DNA from 2 places in the Pannonibacter sp. I15F10I1 genome. Region 1 is predicted to be linked to the other one. Evidence: predicted binding sites of a transcription regulator. Region 1 holds the regulator's gene; the other holds the start of a gene.

The links. The regulator HrcA, encoded in region 1, represses chaperone genes, less so after heat shock. The targets are predictions, from matches to a motif close to GTTAGCACTCNCNNNNNGNGAGTGCTAAC.
Region 2: groES (co-chaperone GroES) is a predicted target of HrcA. The motif match lies at 2,674-2,702, and genes of this name have one in related genera.

The regions. Positions count from the first base shown of each region.
Region 1 covers NZ_FYAN01000028.1:178,612-183,026, reverse strand. The annotation lists gene secB (protein-export chaperone SecB) at 157-651, shown strand; gene IF10I1_RS19410 (molybdopterin-synthase adenylyltransferase MoeB) at 722-1,528, opposite strand; gene hrcA (heat-inducible transcriptional repressor HrcA) at 1,559-2,608, opposite strand; gene rph (ribonuclease PH) at 2,805-3,518, shown strand; gene rdgB (RdgB/HAM1 family non-canonical purine NTP pyrophosphatase) at 3,527-4,168, shown strand; gene hemW (radical SAM family heme chaperone HemW) at 4,165-4,415, shown strand, end outside.
Region 2 covers NZ_FYAN01000029.1:73,876-78,290, forward strand. The annotation lists gene IF10I1_RS21210 (hypothetical protein) at 227-874, shown strand; gene IF10I1_RS21215 (sigma-54 dependent transcriptional regulator) at 1,117-2,547, shown strand; gene groES (co-chaperone GroES) at 2,798-3,085, shown strand; gene groL (chaperonin GroEL) at 3,142-4,415, shown strand, end outside.

The DNA of each region.
Region 1 (4,415 bases):
CCTCTTGTATGCCCTGGCCTCTTGTGTGAACAGGTGTTCGCGTGCTAGCCAGCCAGTCCAGATGGTGTTCTGCGACCGACGAGCGGGCACCGGCTTGCCGCTTGATGGCCCGGAGCATTCTGCCGGGCCTGAAACTGAAAGACGGATACGAGACAGATGACGGACATCAACGAAGGTGGCGCCGCGGCGCAGGGCAGCGATGCACAGGGCGGCGAAGCACCGGGCCTCAGCATCCTGGCCCAGTACATCAAGGACCTGTCCTTCGAGAACCCGAACGCGCCGCGCTCGCTGCAGCAGGGCGAACAGCCGAAGCTCGACATCTCGGTGAACGTCAGCGCCCAGCCGGTCGCCGATGGTCATTTCGATGTGGTCCTGTCGCTGAGCGCCAAGGCCGAGCGTCCGAACATGGTCATGTTCAACGTGGAGCTGGTCTATGGCGGCCTGTTCCGCATCAACGGCGTGCCGAACGAGCACCTGCACCCCTTCGTCATGATCGAGTGCCCGCGCATGCTCTTCCCGTTTGCACGCCAGATCCTGGCCGATGCGACCCGCAACGGGGGCTTCCCGCCGCTGATGCTGGACCCGATCGACTTCGCCCAGCTCTACCGCCAGAACATGGCGAACCAGGAAGCGGCTCCGGTTCCGAACTGATCCGGACAGCCATTTCCGGCAAGGCTTCAGGCCGCAGACCCTCCGGGCTGCGGCCTTTGCTTTTCAAGAATCAGTGCGCCTCTTCCAGCAGCTCCGCCCAGGTCTTCGGATTGTCACCGTTGAGCGGATTGGCGGGCGAGCGGCGGTAGTTGATGGTCTCGAAGCGCATGGCGAGCGTGTCGATCATCAGCAGCCGCCCGGTCAGGCCTGTGCCGATGCCGGTGATCTCCTTGATGGCCTCCAGCGCCTGCAGCGTCCCCGCAAGGCCCGTCAGCGCCCCCAGAACGCCGGCCTCGGCGCAGGTGGGCAGATGGCCCTCCGCCGGCCGCTTCGGGAAGAGGCAGCGGTAGGTCGGGTTGGGCGTGCCATCCTCACCGGTCTCATGGGGCTTCAGCAGCGTGATGGTGGTGTCGAAGCGCCCCACGGCAGCCGTCACCAGCGGCTTGCGGGCAAAGAAACAGGCATCGGACACCAGATAGCGGGTGGCGAAATTGTCTGATCCGTCGATGACGAGATCATAGCGCTGGACCAGCTGCATGGCATTGTGGCCCGCGAGCCGCACCGGATGCGGCTCCACGGTCACATTGGGGTTGAGCCGGGCAATCGCTTCGGCCGCGCTTGACACCTTCGGCTCGCCCAGATGCTCCGTGTCATGGATCACCTGCCGCTGCAGGTTGGAGAGCGACACCGTGTCGTCATCGGCGATGCCCAGCGTGCCCACACCCGCCGCCGCAAGATATTGCAGCACCGGCGCGCCGAGCCCGCCTGCACCGATGACGAGAACGCGCGCGGCCTTCAGCTTCTGCTGGCCCGGCCCGCCCACCTCCTTCAGCACGATGTGACGGGCATAGCGCTCCAGCTCTGCGGGAGAAAACATGACGGATCCTGTCTGTGTCTGAAAAGCCCGTCAGCCGAGCATGCGGCTGACGAGGCGGGCCGTGTAATCCACCATCGGGATCACACGGGCATAGTTGAGGCGGGTGGGGCCGATGACACCCAGAACGCCGACGATGCGCTGCTCCCGGTCCCGGTAGGGTGAGACCACCAGCGACGAGCCGGACAGCGAAAACAGCTTGTTTTCCGAGCCGATGAAGATGCGCACCCCGTCGCCCTTTTCGGCAAGGCCGAGCAGCTGGATGAGGTCGCGCTTGTTTTCAAGATCATCGAACAGCAGGCGCACCCGCTCCAGATCCTCCGCCACATCCACGTCGGTGAGCAGGTTGGACTGGCCGCGCACGATCAGCGTGTCGCTTTCGCCGCCCTCCCCGGCCCAGACCGCAAGGCCGGCCTCGACGATCTTCTGGGTCAGGCTGTCCAGTTCGGCCTGGTTGGCCTCGCGCAGGCGCTCCAGTTCGCGGCGCACATCCGACAGGGTGCGGCCCTGGATCTGGGCATTGAGATAGTTGCCCGCCTCGATCAGCGCCGACTGCGGCAGGCCGGCGGGCAGGTCGATGATGCGGTTCTCCACCGAGCCATCTTCCCCCACCAGAACGGCGAGGGCCTTCAGCGGCTCGATGCGGATGAACTCAATCTGGCGCAGGCGCACATCCTGCTTGTGGGTCAGCACCACGCCCGCCCCGCTGGAAAGCCCCGACAGAAGCTGGCTCGCCTCCGTCAGCACATGTTCCATCGTGCCCTTGGTGTGGCTGGAGGCGCGCACCTGCACGTCGATGCGCTCGCGCTCCTCCTGCGAAAGATCCCCCACCTCCAGCAGCGCGTCGATGAAGAAGCGCAGGCCCGTTTCGGTGGGCAGACGCCCGGCACTGGTGTGCGGGGAATAGAGCAGGCCCAGATGTTCCAGATCGGCCATCACGTTGCGCACGGAGGCCGGTGACAGCGACATGCCGAGGCCGCGCGCCACATTGCGCGAGCCGACCGGCTCGCCGGTGTCCAGATAGGTCTCGACGATGGAGCGGAAAATCTCGCGGGACCGCTTGTCCAGATCGGTCAGGCTCACGTATCCAACCTCATCCTCTGCCGGGTTTCGTGCTCTGCCAGCTTCTGGCAATTCACGGCTCTTCTGCAAGATATAGGACCAAAATGGCCGCAGAGTGCAAGCAGGCCTTTACGGCTCTCGGGTCTCAGGGCTACAAGCGCGGAAAGATCTGTGGGCCAGTGCGCCGCACCGGCCATTTTCAAGTCAGGAGCCAGATATGCGTCCGTCCAAACGCGCCGCCGGTGAGCTGCGGTCCGTCACTCTGGAGCGTGGTGTGTCCAAGCACGCCGAAGGCTCCTGCCTGGTGAAGTTCGGTGACACGCACGTCCTGTGCACCGCCAGCCTGGAAGAGCGCGTCCCCTCCTGGCTGCGCGGCCAGAACAAGGGCTGGGTGACGGCCGAATACGGCATGCTGCCGCGCGCCACCGGCACGCGCATGCGCCGCGAGGCCTCCTCCGGCAAGCAGTCCGGCCGCACGCAGGAAATCCAGCGCCTCATCGGCCGCTCGCTGCGCGCCGTGGTCGATCTGGAAGCCCTCGGCGAGAACCAGATCTCCATCGACTGCGACGTGATCCAGGCCGACGGCGGCACCCGCACCGCCGCCATCACCGGCGCATGGGTGGCCCTGCATGACTGCATCGAATGGATGCGCGCCCGCGAGATCGTCAAGAAGCCGGTGCTGAAGGACCATGTGGCCGCCATTTCCTGCGGCATCTACAAGGGCAACCCGGTGCTGGACCTCGATTATGAGGAAGATTCGGCTGCCGAGACCGACGCCAACTTCGTGCTGACCGGCACTGGCGGCATTGTCGAGATCCAGGGCACGGCGGAAGGCGCACCCTTCTCCGAGGAAGAGTTCAAGGCCCTGCTGGATCTCGCCCGCAGCGGCATCGGCCGCCTGATCGACCTGCAGAAAATGTCCATCCTGTGAGGCACCCCATGGCACACCGCAAGCTGGAGCCCGGCCGTCTGGTCGTGGCCACCCACAACGCCGGAAAGCTGCGCGAAATCCGCGAGCTGCTGGGCCCCTATGGCTTCGATGTGGTTTCGGCCGGCGAGCTGGACCTGCCGGAACCGGAAGAAACCGGCACCACCTTCGAGGCCAATGCGGAGCTGAAGGCCCGTGCAGCGGCAGAAGCCTCCGGCCTGCCGTCACTGGCCGATGACAGCGGCTTCTGCGTGGCCGCCCTCAATGGCGATCCCGGCATCTATTCCGCCCGCTGGGCCGGGCCGGAGAAGGATTTCTCCATGGCCATGCGCAATGTGGAAGAAAAGCTGCAGCAGGCCGGTGCCGTGACGGCGGAAGCCCGGCGCGGGTCCTTCGTCGCCGTGCTGTGCCTTGCCTGGCCCGATGGCCATGTGGAGTTCTTCCGGGGCGACGTGGAAGGCCAGATCGTGTGGCCGCCGCGCGGGCTGCAGGGCTTCGGCTATGACCCGATGTTCCAGCCCGATGGCCACGAGCGCACCTTCGGCGAGATGACCTCGGCGGAAAAACATGGCTGGTCGGCCACCACACCCGCCCTGTCGCATCGCGCCCGCGCCTTTGTGACCTTTTCGAAGGCCTGCCTGGAGCAAGAATGACCACCACCCCGGACGGCGGCTTCGGCATCTATGTGCACTGGCCCTTTTGCGCGGCCAAGTGCCCCTATTGCGACTTCAATTCCCACGTCCGGCACCAGCCGGTCGATCAGGACCGCTTTGTCGCGGCCTTTGAGCGGGAGCTGGCGCATTTTGCTGCCTGGACACCGAACCGGTCGGTGCAGTCGATCTTCTTCGGCGGCGGCACACCATCGCTGATGCTGCCGCGCACGGTGGAGCGCATTCTGGA
Region 2 (4,415 bases), on a different contig from region 1:
CCGCTGTAGTTCCGACTCCGCAAACCCGCCTTTACGGGGAAAACTTTGCCTAGTTCTCATTAAAGCGCATTAATAATGGTTAACAGTGCGGCGCTGCGGCCTTCCTGCAACGCAACAACGGCCAGCCGCAAAAACCCTTGCAATTCGCTGCGAGAGCCATAGCCTTATCATCAGGGGCTGAAACGGGAGGCCCGCTATCTCTTGAACAAACGGGGAGATTGGCGGAGTGGAAGGACAGTCGGCCAGTGAACGGGAACCGGAAGCGCGCCTTGCCCGCGCAGGCGGTACCGTTCGGCCCGCATCCGGCACCGGCAACAGCTCGCAGCCAGCCGTCAACCGTGACCTCGTCCGCCTCGCCCTGCACAAGATCACCGGCAGTCCGGAGTTCTCGGCATCCCAGCAGCTGCGCCAGTTCCTGACCTTCGTGGTGGAGGCCTCCATCGCCGATCCGCCGGTCCCCCTGAAGGGCTACACCATCGCCACACAGGCACTGGGGCGGGACGACAGTTTCAACCCAGCCACAGACCCGATCGTCCGGGTGGAGGCGGCGAGACTGCGCAAGCGCCTTGAGGATTATTATGCGGGCACCGGACACAGCGATCCGGTGCGCATCATCATCCCCAGAGGCAGTTACCAGCCCGGCTTTCACCTCATGCCCGTGCCGGAATCCGGAACTGCCCCCGAAACGAAGCCGGAGGCAGGGTCAGAACCACCCTTCCCCGCCGATCCAGCGCTTACGCCTCCCACCTCTTCCGCAAAGTTGCTGGAAACACCGCAGGCGCGCAGCTTTCCGGCCGTTCTGCTGCGCCCGGCGGTGTTCTTTCCGCTGATGGCGATCGCCTTCGCCGCAGGTTACGCCGCCGCACACCTTTAGCCGGTTCCAGTCATGGAAGGCGCCATCCTGTGGTGTGGCTCTGGCCGAGGCCGCACGGCACCAGAGAAAATCCCGCAGAGAAATCAACCATGAAACCCTGAGCCCCCGGCCGATTGGATGGCCTTGCCGTCACTATTTACGAGGCTGACAACGCTTTGTTTACCACGTTTGCACAACACTCAGCCGACAGTTCAGACAAGACCTGCCTGAAGACATCTGACAAGAGCGGGAGTAACCCGGGGATGGGGAGCCTTCCGGACCTCACAAGGTCCATTCATGTGCGCGTTCTTGACGCAAGCCCGGCGGATGCAACCCGTGCAGCCACGGTCTGTGCGCGGCTGAGCGGTGCTGTTGCCGATCCGCTGGTCTATTCGGACCCGCGCCAGTGCCTCGATGCGCTGAGCGACGCTTCGGCCGATGTGCTGATCATCGACATCGAGACGGCCGGTGGAGACGAGGCGCTTGCCCGTTTTGCCGTGCGCAGCCCCGGTGCGATCATCATCGCCACCAGTTCCCACGGTTCCGTCACGCAGGCCATGAATGCCATGCGCGCCGGAGCACACGACTTCATCGCCAAGCCCTTCACGCTGGATGCCTTGATGAGCAAGGTGCAGGCCCAGCTCGACGGCCGCCGCCCGCAGCTTCAGCCCCAGTCCGCACGCCGGGACACCCCGGCCATGCGCCAGATGGATCCGGCCTCCCGCGCGCCCATCGGCCGCTTCACCGGCACATCACAGCTGATGACGGGCGTCTACAATCAGATCGGCCGCCTTGCGCCGTCTGATGCCCCGGTCTTCATCACGGGTGAATCCGGCACGGGCAAAAGCCTGTGTGCCGAAGCGATCCACGTTCTGTCCGGCCGGGCCGGCAACCGCTTTGTCTCTATCAACTGCGCCGGGCTTTCGGTGGAGCGGATCGACACGGAGCTGTTCGGTGATGGCAGCGAGGCCTATCCTGGCGCCACGGCACAGGCGGCCGGCGGCACCCTGTTCCTTGATGAGGTGAACGAGCTGGACCTGTCGCTTCAGGCCAAGCTTCTGCTGCTGCTTCAGGACAAGGGGCTGGCGAAGCCGGAGGATGGCGCGCCATCCAGCCTGCGCATCATGTGTTCTTCCAGCCGCGATCCTCTGGCGGAAGTCGCCACGGGCCGTCTGCGGGAAGACCTTTATTACCGGCTGAACGTGCTGCCCGTGCATCTGCCGCCCCTGCGCGAGCGCCGCGAGGACATCCTGCCGCTGGCACTGGAGTTCCTGACCCGCTTCGCCGGCGAGGACCGCAGATCCTTCCGCGGCTTTGATGCCGATGCGGAAGCGCGGCTTGAGGCTTATGCCTGGCCCGGCAACGTGCGCCAGCTGGAAAACACCATCCGGCAGATCGTGGTGATGAACAACGGCACGGCGGTCACCTATGACATGCTGCCGCATTTCATCCGGGAGGCCTCTGCCCGCGCCCGGCTGGGCAGTGATGAAGCCCGCGAGCGCCGCCGCCCCGCACGCGGCGCCCGGCCGCTGGCTGCCATAGAGCCCCTTTGGGCGCAGGAGCGGCGGATCATCGAAGATGCGCTGGATGCCTTTGACGGCAATATCGCACTGGCTGCTGCAGCGCTCGAGATCAGCCCCTCGACCATCTACCGCAAGAAGCAGTCCTGGTCGGAGCGCTCTGCCGCCATGTGAGTGCAGGCCGAGCGGCGCAAGCCCCCCGAAAGTCCGAAAACCCGAATCCTCCGGCCAATCAGCCGGAGGATTTTTTCGTTTGGTCCGGCATTGACAAGGCCCGCAGGCGCTCCTAAATCGGGGGCTGTTAGCACTCGCTGTTGAGGAGTGCTAACAAGACGCGGGGCAACCCGCGATCTCTCGAGCCATCAACATTATGGATTGCGTGCTGCTTCATATGGGGGCACGCCGCATGAGAGGAAAGAGCCAAATGACGTTTCGTCCGCTGCACGACCGTGTCGTTGTTCGTCGCGTAACCTCCGAAGAGAAGACCGCCGGCGGCATCATCATTCCGGACACCGCCAAGGAAAAGCCGCAGGAAGGCGAAGTCGTCTCCGTCGGCGCTGGCGCCCGCAAGGACAACGGCGAACTGATCCCGGTTGACGTTAAGGCTGGTGACCGCGTGCTCTTCGGCAAGTGGTCCGGCACCGAAGTCAAGATCAACGGTGAAGACCTGCTGATCATGAAGGAATCCGACATCATGGGCGTGATCGCCTGATCAGGCGGACCTCCGGATTTCACTGACATCAACCCAAATTAGAGTGAGACGATAAAATGGCTGCCAAGGACGTAAAGTTCGGTGCTGATGCCCGCGAAAAAATGCTGCGCGGCGTCGATATCCTCGCAAACGCCGTCAAGGTGACCCTCGGCCCGAAGGGCCGCAACGTGGTCCTCGACAAGGCCTTCGGCGCTCCGCGCATCACCAAGGACGGTGTGTCGGTTGCCAAGGAAATCGAGCTGGAAGACAAGTTCGAGAACATGGGCGCCCAGATGGTGCGCGAAGTGGCCTCGAAGACCAACGACATCGCCGGTGACGGCACCACCACCGCCACCGTGCTGGCCCAGTCCATCGTCAAGGAAGGTGCCAAGGCTGTTGCCGCCGGCATGAACCCGATGGATCTGAAGCGCGGCATCGACCTCGCTGCTGCCGAAGCCGTGAAGTACCTGGTGTCGGTTTCCAAGAAGATCACCACCTCTGAAGAAGTCGCTCAGGTCGGCACCATTTCCGCCAACGGCGACGTGCAGGTTGGCAAGGACATTGCCGAAGCCATGCAGCGCGTCGGCAACGAGGGCGTGATTACCGTCGAGGAAGCCAAGTCTCTTGAGACCGAGCTGGAAGTCGTCGAGGGCATGCAGTTCGACCGCGGCTACCTGTCCCCGTACTTCGTCACCAACGCCGAGAAGATGCTCGCCGAGCTGGAGAAGCCCTACATTCTCCTGCACGAGAAGAAGCTCTCCAACCTGCAGGCCATGCTGCCGGTTCTCGAAGCTGTGGTGCAGTCGGGCAAGCCGCTCCTCATCATCGCTGAAGACGTCGAAGGCGAAGCTCTGGCGACCCTCGTCGTCAACAAGCTGCGCGGCGGCCTCAAGATCGCTGCCGTCAAGGCTCCGGGCTTCGGCGACCGCCGCAAGGCCATGCTGGAAGACATCGCCATCCTGACCGGCGGCACGGTGATCTCCGAAGACCTCGGCATCAAGCTGGAGAGCGTCACGCTCGACATGCTCGGCCGCGCCGAGAAGGTCTCCATCTCCAAGGAAAACACCACCATCGTTGATGGCGCTGGCTCCAAGGACGACATCGCTGGCCGCGTTGCACAGATCAAGGCGCAGATCGAGGAAACCACCTCGGACTACGACCGCGAGAAGCTGCAGGAGCGTCTGGCCAAGCTGGCTGGCGGCGTCGCCGTCATCCGCGTTGGCGGTGCAACCGAGATCGAAGTGAAGGAAAAGAAGGACCGCGTCGACGACGCCCTGAACGCGACCCGTGCGGCCGTCGAAGAAGGCATCGTCCCGGGCGGCGGCACCGCGCTCCTGCGCGCCAAGGCTGC